Hyalangium ruber: one gene and its partner. The protein of the gene in region 1 interacts with the protein of each later gene in a pairwise test. Links are inferred from orthologs where the notes say so. Each region holds a gene or a part of one and is shown on either strand. Other genes may lie near its edges. The genes, in order: yhbY and rho.

The links.
Region 2: the proteins of yhbY (region 1) and rho interact in binary tests that used the Escherichia coli proteins (3 or more experiments, as listed by UniProt). The link is inferred for Hyalangium ruber from one-to-one orthologs.

Annotation. Positions count from the first base shown.
Region 1 is NZ_JAXIVS010000003.1:436,458-444,600, forward strand. Bases 3,198-5,888 are described here. They hold yhbY (ribosome assembly RNA-binding protein YhbY), read left to right. Parts: upstream 3,198-4,243; coding sequence 4,244-4,534; downstream 4,535-5,888. Other genes in these bases: SYV04_RS10735 (J domain-containing protein), read left to right, coding at 3,198-4,188; SYV04_RS10745 (hypothetical protein), read right to left, coding at 4,538-5,848. In the rest of the region: SYV04_RS10725 (TSUP family transporter), read right to left, coding at 1-552; SYV04_RS10730 (hypothetical protein), read left to right, coding at 673-1,488; more of SYV04_RS10735, read left to right, coding at 1,564-3,197; purF (amidophosphoribosyltransferase), read left to right, coding at 6,025-7,491; SYV04_RS10755 (hypothetical protein), read right to left, coding at 7,555-7,791; SYV04_RS10760 (RluA family pseudouridine synthase), read right to left, coding at 7,867-8,143.
Region 2 is NZ_JAXIVS010000006.1:346,228-354,543, forward strand. What follows is about bases 1,662-4,525. They hold rho (transcription termination factor Rho), read left to right. Parts: upstream 1,662-2,215; coding sequence 2,216-3,835; downstream 3,836-4,525. Other genes in these bases: SYV04_RS19555 (hypothetical protein), read left to right, coding at 3,849-4,160; SYV04_RS19560 (AI-2E family transporter), read right to left, coding at 4,167-4,525. Also shown: NAD-dependent DNA ligase LigA, read right to left, coding at 1-1,594; more of SYV04_RS19560, read right to left, coding at 4,526-5,354; SYV04_RS19565 (hypothetical protein), read right to left, coding at 5,405-5,875; SYV04_RS19570 (hypothetical protein), read right to left, coding at 5,890-6,372; SYV04_RS19575 (glutamine amidotransferase), read right to left, coding at 6,386-7,123; SYV04_RS19580 (aldehyde dehydrogenase family protein), read left to right, coding at 7,241-8,316. UniProt on the Escherichia coli protein: Facilitates transcription termination by a mechanism that involves Rho binding to the nascent RNA, activation of Rho's RNA-dependent ATPase activity, and release of the mRNA from the DNA template.

The DNA of each region.
Region 1 (8,143 bases):
GACCACCTTGGCGTCCGCGGACGCGCGCATCAGCCCATGCCCCAGCAGGGTGGAGAACGCGACGATGAGGAAGGTGCCCGTCCCCGGACCGAAGAAGCCGTCGTACGCGCCAATCACCAGGGCGACCACGCCTCCGAGCACCCGCATCCTCGACAGGGGCGGCTCCGGCCGCTCCCCCGGCGGAGGCCCTCTGCGGAAGGCGAGGAAAGCCGCCACGGCGATGAGCAGCACGAGCACCAGCGGCTTGAGCACCTCGGGCTTCACCCACAGCACCAGCCGCGCTCCCGCGAATGCCCCCGCGAGCCCCAAGGGGAACGTCACCCACGCCAGCTTCCCGCTCACCAGCCCCGCGCGAGAGAAGCGCACCAGCGCGGCAAAGGCTCCGAAGACGGACTGGCCCTTGTTGGTGCCCAGCGCCACGTGCGGTGGCAGCCCGGTCGCCAGGAGCATGGGCAGGGTGATGAGCCCTCCCCCGCCAGCGATGGCATCCACGCCGCCCGCGATCAGCGCCGCGAGGCACAGCAGGACAATGTCGAGGGAGGAGACATCCAAGGCAGGGGCCCACCTCCGCGCGGGCGGCGCCTCCACTACCATGCCCTTCCGCCGACGTCGCGCTTGCGCCCCAGGCCCACCTGAGCGTCAATCCCGGATCCGCTGCCCTCCGAGGTCCCCGTGCCCGTTTCGCTCGTCCCTCTTGTCCTCGTCCTGCTGTCCCAGGCGCCTCGGGCCTCGTCGGACCCCTCGGTGCCCACCTGCCGTAACATCGATGGTCAGGTGGCCTGTGGCTTTGCCTGCAAGTCGGACGGCATGCGCGCCCGGTGCGCCAAGACTCCGCAGGGCATCTGCCAGGTGCTCGACGGGCAGGTGGTGTGCTTCGACCCGCCCGCCTATGTCGTCCGGGCCTATGGCGGCGCGCTGCCCCAGCCCGAGTGTACGGTCTCCGAGGGGCAGGTGGCGTGCGGCTACTCCTGCGCCTCGTACTTCGGCAAGGTGAACTGCGCGCGCACGCCCGCGGGCGTGTGCCGGGGCCGCGGGCAGACCGTGGAGTGCGTGGACCCTCCCGCCTCGGTGTTCGCCATCTACGGCCGGGAGACGCCCAAGGTCGAGTGCAAGACCCAGGGGATGGACTTCGCCTGCGGCTATAAATGTGCCGCCAGCTCCGAGGGCGTGAAGTGCGCCGCCACCCCTTTCGGCATCTGCAAGGCGGAGGGCGGGCGCGTCACCTGCTTCGACCCCTCTCCGGGGGCCGTCTGCGCCTTCGGGCGCAACCTGCCCGCCCCCCAGTGCCGCTCCAATGACGGCACCGCGGCCTGTGGCTACGCGTGCGCGACGGCCTACTCCCGATCCGCCTGCGCCTCGACGCCCAAGGGGGTGTGCAAGGTATTCGACAGTGAAGTCCATTGCTTCGACCCTCCCACCACCCTCCAGGGTGAGGACTCCTGCATGGCCCTCATCGGCCTGGCGGCGATGGAAGGGGCCCAGCCCTGAAGCAACGGGCCTGCATGGCTGTTTGGTTGAATGCGCCGATGGCGCTAGGGTGACACCCAAGGAGCGAGACCGCGCATGGCGGAGGGAGAAGTCCGGCAGTACTTCGTCCGCAACGACAAGGGCGTTGTGTGGGGCCCGCTGACCCTGGCGACCATCGAGCTGTTGATCGACAACGGCGTCATCCAGGGTCGGCTGCAGGTGTCCGAGGATGGGCTTCAGTTCGCCTTCCCGGGGCGGTTTCCGCATCTGCGTGACGCGTTCCCCCGCGAGATGTGGGGGGACGTCGTGGCCCCGGGTGCAACCGTCCCCGTGGCCAGGGCGGAGCTTCCCCCGGAGATGGGGCGGCCGACCGCCGCCGCCGCGCCTCCAGTCACGGCAACCCCAGGGGCAGCGCCCATGGCGGGCCCGGGAGCCGTGGCTCAGGCCAACGCGCCCCGACCCGCGCCCGGCACCGTTCCTCAAGCCGGCGCCCCCAGGCCCGTCGTCCCCGGCGCTGTTCCCCAGGCCGGCGCCCCAGCAGGAGCCCCCGGAGCCCGCCCCGCCGGGGTGCCCCCGGGCGCCATGCCGAGCAACCCCTCCGGTAGCTTCCGTCCCGTCGCGCCTCCGGGCGCGGCGCAGCGTCCGCCCGGGCCCGCCGGTGTAGCTCCGGGCGCACCCGCCGCCCCCGGAGCCCCAACCGCCGGTACCGCGCCCAGGCCTGCCCCAGGCGTGGCGCCTTCGGGCGCTCACGCCGCAGTGGGGCCTGGAGCCGCCTCGCCGGCACGCCCCTCGGGACCAGTGCCCACGGTGGGGCCCGCTGCCGCCACTTCCCCCGCCGCGACGCCCCCTCCTGTCGCTACTCCGGAGTCCCTGGCGCCGCCGCCCGCGCAGGGCTCGCTCGAACAGAGCTCGCCCATCCAGCTCTACGGCCGCATCTCCGCGGGCACGCACACGGGCCTGCTCACCCTGAGGCTCGCCGACCGCGCCATCCAGATCCACTTCCGCAAGGGCAGCCCCGAGTTCGTCGACTCCTCGCACCCCGAGGACGCGCTCGGCACGGTGCTCACCCAGGCGAAGCTGCTCTCCGCCGAGCAGCTCCAGCAGGCCGAGGGCGCCCGCGCGCGCTTCGGAGGCGATCTGCTCGCCGCCCTCTTCGGCATGGGGCTGCTCCAGCCCGCCAGCGCCTTCAATCACCTCTCCCAGCGCGCCCTCTCCCTCCTCCACAAGGGCCTGCGCGCCGAGTCCGGCACCTTCACCTACGAGGCGAAGGACCTGCCCGCCGCCAAGGCGATGCCGCTGGGCAACCGCTGGGCCGTGCTGAGCGACCAGGTCCGCCGCATCGCCTCTCCGGACCTCAAGCGGCGCCTGCAGCCCGTGCTCAACCTGCCCATCATGAAGGCAGGTGGCATGGTGGCCGCGAGCGACCTGCGCCTCACCCCGCATGAGGTGCGCGTGCTCACCGTCATCGACGGCGTGCGCTCCATCGCGCAGCTCCTCACGGACTTCCCCCAGGACACCGACCACATCCTGCGCCTGGCGTTCCTGCTGAAGGAGCTGGAAGGAGTCTCCTTCGCGGCCGTCGCCCAGCGCGCGGCACCACCCCCGCCTGCCGCCGCTGCCCCGAATCCGCCTCCGGCCGCCGCTGCTGCTCCCAGGCCCGCCGCTCCCAACCCGGCGCCTGCTGCCGCCCCGGCCGCCGCTGCCCCCAGGCCCGCCGCGCCCAACCCGGCACCCGCTGCCGCCCCGGCCGCTGCTCCCAGGCCCGCCGCTCCTGCGCCCGCAGCGGCCCCAGCCGCCGCCCGGCCCGCGGCTCCCAACCCAGCGCCCGCCGCAGCCGCCGCTCCCACCGCACCCACCCGGCCCGCGGCGGCTCCGAACCCCGCCCCCGCCGCTAGCCCCGCGAAGCCCGCCGCGCCCGTGCTCAAGCCGGCGGCTCCCGGAGCAGCGCCCGCTCCGGCCGCGCCCACGGCCCCGAAGCCCGCCGCACCGCAGCCGAGCGCTCCGGCAGCCTCCGCGGCTCCCGCCAGCGCAGCAGGGCCGGACGACCTCCCCACCCTGCGGCAGACGGCGGCCACCCTGAAGGGCCAGAACCACTTCGATCGGCTGGGCCTCCCGCAGCAGACGGACGCGGGCGCGGTGAAGGGCGCCTACTTCAAGCTGGCCCGGCTGTACCACCCGGACACACTGCCACCCAACGCGCCGCCGGAGCTGGAGAAGCTCAAGGCGGAGATCTTCGGCTACATCGGCGATGCCTACCGCACGCTCACGGACGACAAGAGCCGGGCCGATTACATCGAAACGCTCAAGGGGGGCGCGGAGGGTCAGGAAGAGGTGGACGTGGTGGCCATCCTCCAGGCGGAGGAGCGCTTCAAGAAGGGCACCATCTTCATGAAGGCGCGCAAGTACGCCGAGGCGGTGGCCATCTTCGACGAGGCCATCCAGCTCAACGGGGCGGAGGCCGAGTTCCACGCCTGGCGCGCCTACGCCCGCTTCTGCGCGGCGCCGGACAAGAAGGCCATCCAGCCCGAGGTGTTCCGAGAGCTCCAGCAGGCCATCAAGAAGAACGAGCGCTGCGCTCCGGCGCACTACTTCATGGGCCTCATGGCCAAGACGCTGGGGGACGCCACCGGGGCCCTCAAGCACTTCAAGCGCACCGTGGAGCTTCAGCCAGATCACATCGATGCGCAGCGAGAAGTGCGCATGGCGGCCCAGAAGAAGTAGGGTGCGCCCCCGCATGAGGCGCTGGAGTGCGCCTCACGCCACTGAAGGAGACGACGTGCCGCTCACCGGCAAGCAGCGCCGCGCCCTGCGCGCGAAGGGGCACCACCTGGAGCCCGTGGTTCTCGTAGGTCAGTCCGGCGTCACCGAGGGCGTGCTGAGCGCCCTGACGCAGGCGCTGAACGACCACGAGCTCATCAAGGTGAAGATCAACGAGGGCCCGGAGACGCGGCACGAGGCCGCCGAGCGCATGGCACAGGGCACCGGCTCGGAGCTGGTGCAGCTGCTGGGGCGCACGGCGCTGCTCTTCAAGAAGCGCAAGGAGGACTCGGAGTTCGACGACCTGTGAGCCCTACGGCTCGCGGGTGAAGCCCGCGGCCTCGGAAGCGCTCTGGGCCGCGGCGCCCAGGCGCTCGAGGAGCGTGGGGCCGAAGTACTGACGCTTGGACTCGCCGGCCTTCTGAGCCACCTGCTCGGGCGTGTCCACATAGCCGATGTAGTCTCCGGAGAGCCCCAGCACGCGCGTGGCGCCGGTGCGCTGGAGCAGCACCTGGCCCGCTCCCATGGTGGGCTCACCGGGGAGCGTGAGCAGCTCCAGGGGCCCCAGCGCGAGTGCATTCACCGCGGCCACCCGGGCGGAGGAGTGGCACAGGAAGTTGTCCCCAGCGGCCCGGGTGAGGGCGGGCACCAGCCGGGAGGAGTCCGGCCGAGGCAGCGCCACCTCCGCGCGCGCCAGCGCCAGCCGCGTCGGCCCCGGAACGGCCGAGGGCACGGCCTTGTCCACCAACCCCGAGAGCGCCTGGGCGAAGGCCGCCGCGCGCTCCACGCCCTGTCCCTCATTGAAGGCCACGGAGGCGTTGCCCACGGCCCCCTGGAGCACGAGCACCACCCCGCCCCCGGCCTCGCGAAGTTCGCTGAGGCGACCCGGATAGTCCGGGTCCACGGAGGCATGCTGGCGGGGTACCAGGGTGGGGTGCGCGGCGAGCAGGAGCAGCTCGGCGACAGGCCCCGACGCCCCCCGGAAGACGACCCGGGTGAGCACGCCATCCGGAGGCTCGCCACCCGAGCGCGAGTAGACGAAGCCCGGCTCACGCGCCTCGCCCACCTCCAATGTCGCGTCCGTGAGCGTGGCGGCGGCCTGCCTGAGCGCCTCCAGGGCCGCGGAGCTGACCGCGCTCAGGGAGTCGTCCCGGTAGCGCCCGGTGCCCGCGATCTGGGCCACCAGCCGCGAGTCATAGCCACCCAAGGACGAGTGCGTGTGCGTGGCGAACACCAGCACGTCGTTGATGCCCAGCTCCGCGCCTCGCAGGCGGAGGGGCTCCACCAGGTTCGCCGTCACCGACAGCAGCTCCAGGGAGACGAGGCCCACGCGCACCTCGCCCACCTGCACCACGACGGCGCGGGCGTGGGGAGCCGGCGCGGCCTGGGAGGCCTCGGGACGCGGAGGCGGGTAGCCGGCGACGACGACGGGAAAAGGCGGCTGCAGCGGCACCCGAGCAGCCCCGACCTTCAAGGCCCCCTCGGCGCGGGTGTTGAGCATGAGCGCTGGAGGGCGGGTCTCCCACCGCCCGCACCAGTTCCACGAGGCGATGGCATACGCCGCGCCCGCAGTGAGCAGCGCGAAGGGCAGCAGGGAGCGCAGGAGGCGGCGTCTCGAGGCCATGCGGGGCGGAAGCCTAACCGTTCAGGTTTTCCGGGGGCTGGCTATCGCACAGCCACCACGCGGGCCCTCCCCTGCCCGCCCGCCCACACGCTCCGACCTGGGGTGGGTGGAATACCCAGCAGAAGGGAGAGGGTTCCTGTTCCGCTGTGCGCTCGAAAAGGGGATAAGGCGCCACCATGTGCGGCATCTTCGGAATCATCGGACATCCCGAGGCCTCGAACCTCACGTACCTGGGTCTGCACGCGCTGCAGCACCGCGGGCAGGAGTCGGCCGGCATCGTCGCGTCTGACGGGCGCCAGCTGCGCTCGCATCGGCAGATGGGGCTGGTGGCGGACATCTTCGGCGCGCCGACGCTGGAGAAGCTGCCAGGCAACGCCTCGATCGGCCACGTGCGCTACTCCACGGCGGGCGTCAGCCAGCTCAAGAACGCCCAGCCGCTGTCGGTGGAGTACGCGGGCGGGCAGATGGCCGTGGCGCACAACGGCAACCTGGTGAACGCCAAGGAGCTGCGGACGTCGCTGGAGGCCGACGGAGCCATCTTCCAGTCGGACTCGGACACCGAGGTCGTCATCCACCTCATCGCCCGCTCGCGGCAGCCCACCTTCGAGAAGAAGGTCATCGAGGCGCTGAGCAAGGTGAAGGGGGCCTACAGCCTGCTGTTCCTCACGCAGGGGCAGCTGGTGGCGGTGAGAGACCCGTACGGCTTCCGGCCGCTGGTGCTGGGGCGGCTGCGCAACAGCTACGTGCTGGCCAGCGAGACGACGGCGTTGGACCTCATCGAGGCGGAGTACATCCGCGAGCTCGAGGCCGGCGAGATGGTCGTCATCGACGCGCAGGGCATGCGCACCAGCCAGCCCTTCGTGCCGACGCGGCTGGGGCGCTGCATCTTCGAGCACGTGTACTTCGCCAAGCCGGACTCGGTGCTGTTCGGCACGAGCGTGTACGAGACGCGCAAGGAGCTGGGGCGACAGCTGGCGCGCGAGCAGCCCGCGCCGGGAGCGGACCTGGTCATCGCCGTGCCGGACTCGGGAGTGCCGGCGGCGATCGGCTTCTCGCAGGTGAGCGGGATCCCGTATGACGTGGGGCTCATCCGCAGCCACTACGTGGGGCGCACGTTCATCGAGCCGCAGCAGTCGATCCGTCACTTCGGCGTGAAGCTGAAGCTGTCGGCGGTGCGGCAGGTGCTCAAGGGCAAGCGCGTGGTGGTGGTGGACGACTCGATCGTGCGCGGCACCACGAGCCGGAAGATCGTCAAGATGCTGAAGGCGGCCGGGGCGGTGGAGGTCCACCTGCGCATCTCGTCTCCGCCGACGAGCTGGCCCTGCTACTACGGCATCGACACGCCGAGCCGGCAGGAGCTGATCGCCTCCAACCACTCGACGGAGGAGATCGCCCGCTACGTGACGGCGGACACCCTGGGCTACCTCTCGCTGGAGGGGCTGGGCGCGGCGGTGGGCGACAAGGAGCGCAACACCTTCTGCACGGCGTGCTTCTCCGGAAAGTACCTGGCCGGAGAGCTGAGCGAGGCGGCGGCTGCGGCCAACGCCAAGGCAGCAACCGCGGCGAGCGCCGAGCCGAATAACGCCGAGGCGGCGGTGGCCACGGGCCCGACGATGCCCGCGGGCAAGCAGCTCACGGCCTGAGCGCACGTGCATGGAAGCCGCCCTCCCCTCTCCCGTGCGGAGAGGGGGCGGGGTGAGCGCTGCTCAGTGCTTGTTGTCGAAGGCGATGCCCTTCTTCACCTCATCGATGGCGTCCTTGGTGCTCTGGATGGCCTTCACGCGGTGCCCCCCCTTATCGGAGGCAGCCTTCTCCAGGGAGTCGAGCGCGGACTGCAGGTGGACCAGGGCATCCTTCATGCGAGGCTGACGGTCGGCATAGGCCTGGGTGGCGAAGCCTCCGAGGCAGAAGGCGGCGGCGGCGATGAGGAGGGTGCGGCGCATGGGTGACTCCCGAGAGTGGAAAAAGGGTTCGCCTGCATGAACCCAGGCCCCGCGAAAAGGTTGCGGGCCTTTTTTCTACCCCTGAGTTTTCTCGCCGTTCCTGCCCTCCATGAAGTCGACCAGGTCCCCCGGCAGCGGTGAGTCGAACGTCACCCGCTCCCCGGTCCCCGGATGGGGAAAGGAGAGATGGGCGGCGTGGAGCGCGTGGCGGGGCAGGCGCAGGCGCACCCAGGCCTCGGGCTCCAGGCAGTGCTTGCTGAAACGGTCGAAGTAGCCCGGATCGGGGCCGTACATCTTGTCCCCCACGAGGGGAAAGCCCGCCGCGTGCAGGTGAATGCGGATCTGGTGCTGG
Region 2 (8,316 bases), on another replicon or contig:
AGGCCTCGGCCAGGGCCTTGGCCGTCGCTTCGCCCACGTGCCGGATGCCCAGCGCGTAGAGGAAGCGGCGCTGCGTGGTCTGCTTGGAGCGCTCGATGGCGGCCAGCAGGTTCTCGGCGCTCTTCTCGCCCATGCGCTCCAGGCTCATGAGCTTCGTCTTGTCGAGCGCGTACAGGTCCGCGAACGTCTTCACCAGCCCGCTGGAGACCAGCGCCGAGGCCAGCTTGTCGCCCACCCCGTCGACGTCCATGGCGGTGCGCGAGGCGAAGTGGCGGATCTTCTCCACGAGCTGCGCGGGACACGAGGCGCTGGTGCAGCGGATGATGGCGCCCTCCTCGTCCTTGGCCGTCTGGGCGCCGCACACCGGGCAGTTCTTGGGGAATTCGTAGGGCTTGGAGTCCGCCGGGCGCTTGGAGAGCACCACCGAGACGATTTCCGGGATGACGTCGCCCGCGCGGCGGACGAAGACGGTGTCGCCCTGGCGCACGTCCTTGCGGCGCAGCTCGTCCTCGTTGTGCAGGGTGGCGCGCGACACGGTGACGCCGCCGACCTTCACCGGCTTGAGGTGGGCCACGGGAGTCAGGGCGCCCGTGCGGCCCACCTGCACCTCGATGGCATCCACCCGGGTGGACTCCTCCTCGGGCGGGAACTTGTAGGCCACCGCCCAGCGGGGGCTCTTGGAGACCTGACCGAGCCGCAGGCGCAGGTCCTCGTCGTCCACCTTCACCACCATGCCGTCGACTTCGAAGGGCAGGGCGTGGCGGCCCTTCTGCGAGGCCTCGTACTGCTTGCGTACGCCGTCCAGGCCCTTGGCATGCTCGTGGCGGTTGACGGGCAGCCCGAGCTTCTTGAGGTACTCGAGCTTCTCGGTGTGCGTCTTGAAGGCGGGCAGGCCCTCGGTGGCCACGTACTCGTAGAGGTAGATGGAGAGCGGGCGGCTCGCGGTCATCTTCGGATCGAGCTGGCGCAGGCTGCCGGCCGCCGCGTTGCGCGGGTTGGCGAAGAGCGGCTCGCCCTCCTCCTCGCGCTTCTCATTGAGCTTCTTGAAGTCCTCCTTGCGGATGAAGACCTCGCCGCGCACCTCGAGCACGGGAGGCACCTTCACGCCGTCCTGGGGCAAGAGCTCCAGCGGCAGGCTGCGCACGGTGCGCAGGTTGCCCGTCACGTCCTCGCCCGTGGTGCCATCGCCACGCGTGGCGCCCTGGAGGAACTTGCCCTGCTCGTAGCGCAGGGTGATGGCCAGGCCGTCGAGCTTGGGCTCGCAGACGTAGGTGACCTCGGAGACGCCAGCCAGCTTGCGGATGCGCTCGTCGAAGTCGGAGAACTCCTCGTCATTGAAGACGTTGGCCAGCGAGAGCATGGGCGCCCGGTGGACGACCTTCTCGAACTTCTCGGCGGCCTCGCCGCCCACGCGCTGGGTGGGCGAGTCGGGAGTGGCCAGCTGGGGGTGCTTCGCCTCGAGCTCCTGCAGCTCGCGCATCAGCCGGTCGTACTGCGCGTCGCTCACCTCCGGCGAGTCGAGGACGTAGTAGCGATAGTTGTGGTGAGCCAGCTCCTGACGGAGCTCGCGGGCGCGTTTCTCGGCGGTCTTCAAATCCACGGATGGAGCCTCGCCGGGGGAGGGGAAGGGGATGTCCCCGGTCCGATCGGACGCGAGGATGGCGACCTTCCCCGACTCTCCGCAAGCCGGGCGTAGCGAGGTGAAACGCGAGGCGAGCGCCCGGGGGCGCTGAGAGGCAGGACGCTGGAGGTTGGAGAGAAGAGTCGCTGCCATCTGCACACCCGGCTCCGTGGTGGCGACTTCTCTATCACGGAGACGCCCTACCCATGAAGTAGTCCTCCAACTTCGACCCATCGGCGGAAGGGGAGCGGATTCGGGAAATGGGCCCGTTGTCGGGAAGGAACGGGTGGCCGGCGCGGTTCCTACCTCTTGAGAAGGGCCTGCCGGGCGACAGTTTCAGTGGGCAGGCAAGGCAGCGATGCCTTGACAGCCCTGGGGGTCGTCAATAACCTGCCCGGCGGTTCAAGGCGTCAGGGTTCCCCTGGTGCCCTTTCTTCCCAACCACCCCTTCGGCTCTGCCACGGTCCCGTGAGGGGACTTGGGCGGGTCGGCCAGTGTGTCGCCTGGGCGGTGCTCTCCGGCACCCCGCGAAATCTCCCGACAACAGACGCGCGCTCGGTCCACGGGCGCCCCAGCAACGCAATCACCCCCATCATGCGCAAAGCCCGTTCAACCAAAGAGAAGGCCCCGGACATCGAGGTCGAGGCCGAAGAGCGCCCCAAGCGCCGCCGCACCACCACCGCCAAGGCCGCCCCCGAGCGGGAGGAGCCCGAGAAGCCCGCTCGTCGCCGCACCCGCCGCGCGGACGAGGGCGAGGCCGAGGCCGCTGACGCCGGTGAGCAGGCCGCCGAGCCGCCTCGCCCCGTGCTCACGCCCATGCCGCGCCCCGTGCGCGACGAGGAGTTCCAGGAGGCCCGCGCCGTCGCCGCCGCCGAGCCCCCCGCCGCTCCCGCCGCTCCCGAGCCCGCCGAGACGCCCTCCATCACCGAGGTGACGCGCGATGGCGCCCCGATGCAGGTCATCAAGCTCAATGACCTGAAGCGGATGAAGATCACCGAGCTGTCGAAGATGGCCCACGACTTCAACATCGAGGGCTACCAGGGTCTGAAGAAGCAGGACCTCATCTTCGCGCTGCTGTCGGGCATCGCCGACAAGCGCTTCGAGGTCCACGCGGAAGGGGTGCTGGAACTGCTCAGCGACGGCTTCGGCTTCCTGCGCAGCTCCGACAGCGACTACCAGCCCAGCCCGGACGACATCTACGTGTCCCCCTCGCAGGTGCGCCGCTTCAACCTGCGCCCCGGCGATACGGTGACGGGCCCCATCCGCCAGCCCCGCGAGGGCGAGCGCTTCTTCGCGCTGCAGAAGGTGGACCGGGTCAACTTCGTGGATCCGCTGTCCGAGGCGGCGCGCGAGCGCATCCTCTTCGACAACCTCACGCCGCTCTACCCCACGCGCAAGCTGAAGCTGGAGCACGAGGGGTCGGAGATGACGACCCGCATCATCGACATGTTCTGCCCCATCGGCATGGGCCAGCGCTGCCTCATCGTGGCGCCTCCCAAGGCCGGTAAGACGGTGCTGCTGCAGAACATCGCCCACGCCATTGCCAAGAACCACCCGGATGTCTACCTCATGGTGCTGCTGGTGGATGAGCGCCCGGAAGAGGTGACGGACATGGAGCGCAGCGTGCGCGGCGAGGTGGTGTCCTCCACCTTCGACGAGCCGGCCACGCGCCACGTTCAGGTGGCGGAGATGGTCATCGACAAGGCCAAGCGCCTGGTCGAGCAGAAGTACGACGTCTGCATCCTCCTGGACTCCATCACCCGTCTGGCGCGCGCCTACAACACGGTGGTGCCGGCCTCCGGCAAGATTCTCTCCGGTGGTGTGGACGCCAACGCGCTGCACAAGCCCAAGCGCTTCTTCGGCGCCGCGCGCAACATCGAGGAGGGTGGCAGCCTCACCATCATCGGCACCGCGCTCATCGACACCGGCAGCCGCATGGACGAAGTGATTTTCGAGGAGTTCAAGGGCACCGGTAACTCGGAAATCGTCCTGGACCGCAAGCTCTTCGAGAAGCGCATCTTCCCGTGCCTCGACATCAACAAGTCGGGCACGCGCAAGGAAGAGCTGCTGCTGGGCCAGTCGGACCTCATCCGCATCACCGCGCTGCGCCAGGTGCTGCACCCCTTCACGCCGATCGACGCGATGGAGTTCGTGCTCAAGCACATGCGCCCCACCGCTTCCAACCCCGAGTTCCTCGGGTCGATGAACCGCTAGCAAGGAGCCCTGTATGCGCCGCACCCGCTTCGGACGACTGGCCACCCTCGCCTTGGGGGTGGTTTTGGGATTCGGAGTGGGGTGCGAGCCCATCGATCCAGAGCTCGGAGAGATCCCCATCGGGCTCTCCGACGCGATCTGCTACCGCGACAGCGACTGCGCCCCCAACGGGTGCTGCGGCGAGGCCACCAACCCCACGCATGTCTCCGAGGCGCCCAGCTGTGTCAACGTGCGCTGTGACGGGACCTGCACGCCCAACAGCATCGACTGCGGGCGCTGCATCGCCGTGTGCCGCGACTCGCGCTGCGCCGCGGCCTGCCAGTAGAACGTCTCAGGGGTTCGGCGGAGCGATGACCGGCGCCGGCTGGGCCTTGAGGCGCGCGTAGTCGAAGCACGCCACGAAGACGGCGGCGATGGGCACCGCGAACAGCGCGCCCACCAGCCCGAAGAGGCGCTCCCCGGCAATCAGGCTGAAGGCCACGATGACCGGGTGGATGCGCGCCGCCGAGCCCATGATCTTCGGGTTGAGGAAGTAGGCCTCCAGCGCGTGGATGCCGATGATCCACACCAGGATGGCAAACGCCTTCTGGAACCCGTCCGCCAGCGCGATGACGACGATGGGCACCGAGCTGAGGATGCTGCCAAAGATGGGGATGAGGCTCAGCAGCGTGGCGATGGTGGCCAGCAGGAAGGCGAACTTCACCCCGAACACCAGCAGGCCGATGCCCGTGAGCACCCCGTTCACCAGGCAGATGGTCACCTGGCCGCGGACGACACCCGACAGCGAGCGGTCGATGCGATCCACCAGCACGCGCGCGTCAGCGGCGTACTCGGGCGGGATGAGGGTGCCGAAGTAGCTGCGGATGCCCTGCGCGTCGATGGAGAAGAACGCGCCCACCATCAGGATGAAGAACACCATGAAGACGCCGGCGACCACGCCGCCGATGATGGTGCGGGAGATGGTGACGATGTTGCCCAGGTTCTCGCGCACCAGCACCGCCAGCCGGGCCGCGGAGTCCTTGAGCATCTGCGCCAGGTCCACCGCGAAGCTGAAGTGCGGCCCGCTCGCCGAAGGGTCGGCGCCCTCCACCGCCCGGTTGGACAGCGCGATGGGGATGCCGTAGCCGCTCAGCCACGCCTCGGCGCGCTGGGCGACCGACTGGAGGTACTCCGGGGTGAGCGAGTTGGCGAAGGCCAGCGCGTCACGGCTGATGCGCGCCAGCTCGCGGTAGAGCTGCGGCACCAGCGCGATGAAGAACAGGTACACGCCCACGAAGAACAGGGCGTAGATGAGCAGGATGGCCACCCACCGGGGGATTTGCCTGCCGCCTACGCGGAGGCGGGTGATGCGGGCCACCAATGGCTGCACGAGGTAGGCGATGAGGGCCGCGCCCGCGAAGGGCATCACCACCGAGCGGAAGGTGATGAGCACCGCCGCGATGGCCAACCACAGGCACGCGAGGATGATGAGTCGCTTGCGGCGCTCCTCGGGAGGCGTGATATCGGCGGGCTGCAACATGGCGCGGCTTATGGCAGAGCCGCCCCCCCGTCACAAGTCCTCTACCCCCCTTAGACGATGAGGCCGGAGGGCGGGGGCTGCACCAACCGCAGCTTCGCCTCCACCTTGTCGAGCACCTGGCTCATCAGCGGCCGCTTCACCCGGCCCTCGGTGGCCTCGCCCAATCCCAACATTTGCTCCACCAACCAGCGGTTGAGAAAGAGCAGCGTCAGCCGGTCCGTCGGCGCCAGCCCTCGCTCGAGGTAGCGCTTGTTGCGCATGTAGTCGTCATACGCGTCGAACTCGCGCGCCAGCTCCCAGCGCGAGAGCCGCAGCGCCTCGGTGTAGACGGCCGGGCCCGGCCGGGGCGTGGGCTCCAGGAAGAGCGGCGCGAAGGTGCCGCCCACGTCCAGGTCGATCTCCTGGATGGGCGGCGGCCACTGGGTCAGGTCCTTCGCCAGCAGCTTCGCCACCTCCTCCAGGAGGTGGTCCATCATGGGGATGGGCTTGGTCTCGAAGAGGTAGTCCCAGCGCGAAGGCATCGTGCCAACCTAGCTCAGCGTCCGCCGTCCGTGGAGGTGCCGCCGTCGGGAGTGGAGGTGCCCCCGTCCGGAGTGCCTCCATCCGTCGGCTCGCCCTGGCAGCAGGCGGTGTTGGAGAAGTAGAGGCCCGCCTGCGTACACGAGGCGCGGATGACGCGCTTGTACTCGCTGCAGCCGCTGATGATGCCCTGGGCCCCCTGGCCATCACAGGTGGGCGCGCCCGAGGTCGTCGGATCACACGAGGCGCTGCCCTCCTGCACGCACAGCGCGCGGGAGCGGAAGAAGCGCTGCGAGTTGATGTCTCCGGGGACGATGCTGCACATGGCGCTCTCGCCACACGGCAGGATGTTCGGGCCGTTGGAGCAGGGCCCCACGGTACAGGACGGCTCGCAGTTGACGGCGCGGTTCTCCTCGCAGAGGGGGGACTCGGCGCACAGGTCTCGGTCGTTGCAGGCCAGCAGCCACAGCAGGGGAGCAAGGGGAAGGAGGCGGTACACAGGGGGGCTCCAGTCAGGGAAAGCGTTCCAGGAAGTTCACCAGGATCTGTCGTCCGGCGGGAGTGGGAGCGATGGCCGACAGCAGCCGGGGCACGCGCTCTCCGGGCGGCACGCCGCGCGCGGTGGCCTCCGCCTCCAGCCGCTCCGCCCGCGCCTGGATGAGCGCCTGCATGGCGGCTGGCTGCACCTCCGGGTGGAACTGCACGCCGCGCGTATGCGGACGGAAGGCCAGCGCCTGCACCGCCGTGTTGGTGTTGCCCGCCAGCACCACCGCGCCCGCGGGAGGCTCCGGGACGATGTCCTCGTGGGTGGCCTGCACGGCGATGGTCTCGGACAAGCCCTGGAAGAGCGGGTCGGCTCGGCCGTGCTCCGTCAGGCGGACCTCCACCGTGCCAATCTCCCGGCCCTGGGGGTTTCGCACCACCCGGCCGCCATAGGCATGCGCCAGCAGTTGGTGGCCAAAGCACACCCCCAGCACCGGGATGCCCCGCTCCTCCGCGCCCACCATGAGCTCCGCGGCACGCTCCATCCACGGCTCCAGTCGGGTGACGGACAGTGGTGAGCCCGTCATCATCACCGCGTCATAGCCCGAGATGTCCGTCGGCAGCTTCGCTCCCTGGTGGGCGGCCACGATGTCGAATCGATAACCGGACAGTCCAAGCGTCTGGAGGAACCACCGGTCGTAGTCGCCCACCGAGAGGCGGACCGAGGCCGCGGCTTCTCCCGCTTTCAGCAACAGAACGTTCTTCACCGCACGCCTCCCGGCCCTGGGTTGCCGCACTCGGCGGGCATCCCTACCGTTTTACGCCGATCTTGATCGGCGCCCGAGCCCGCGAGTCCTCGCGTCCGGGCCCTCCTAGGAGTCTCCATGACCGACGCTCGTTCGCTCACGCCCCAGCTCCCCGCGGCCAAGCTGCTCATCGACGGCCAGCTTGTGGACCCCGTGGAAGCGGGAACCCTTACCGTGACGAACCCCGCTACCGGGGAGAAGATTTGTGACGTGCCCTCCGCCACGGGCGCCGATGTGGACAAGGCGGTGAAGGCCGCGCGCCGCGCGTTCGAGTCCGGACCGTGGAGCAAGATGAACCCCAGCGAGCGCGGCAAGCTCATCCGCAAGCTGTCGGATCTGCTCTGGCAGCGCCGCGAGGAGTTCGCCCTCGTCGAGTCGATGAACAACGGCAAGACGTTCCGTCAGGCCATCACCGGCGATGTGGCGCCCGGCGCCGCCACGCTGTCCTACTTCGCCGACTGGGCCAACAAGATCACCGGCGAGGTGCTGCCGGTGGACGGCCCCTTCCTCACCTACTGCCTCAAGGAGCCGGTGGGCGTGGTGGGCGCCATCGTTCCGTGGAACTACCCCACGTGCCTGCTGTGCTGGAAGCTGGGCCCGGCGCTCGCGTCCGGCTGCACCGTGGTGGTGAAGCCCTCGGAACTCACCCCGCTCACCGCCCTCAAGCTGGGCGCGCTCGCCCTGGAGGCGGGCTTCCCGCCGGGCGTGCTCAACGTGGTGACGGGCTACGGCGACCCCGCGGGCGAGGCGCTCGCGCGGCACCCGGACGTGGACAAGATCTCCTTCACCGGCTCGGGGCGCACCGCGCGCCGGCTGCTTCAGGCCTCGGCCAACAGCAACCTCAAGAAGCTGACGCTGGAGCTGGGCGGCAAGAGCCCGCAGATCGTCCTCCCGGACGCCGACTTCGCCACCGCCGTGGAGGCGTGCTTCTGGGGCATTTTCAGCAACAAGGGGGAGATCTGCAACGCGGGCAGCCGCGTGCTCGTGCATGAGAAGGCCTATGACGCGTTCGTCGGCCAGCTCACCGAGCGCGCCAAGAAGATGCGCGTGGGTGACCCGCTGGATGCCGCCACGGAGATGGGCGCGCAGATCAGCCCTCGCCAGCTCGAGACCATTCTCAGCTACGTGGACAGCGGCAAGCGCCAGGGCGCGAA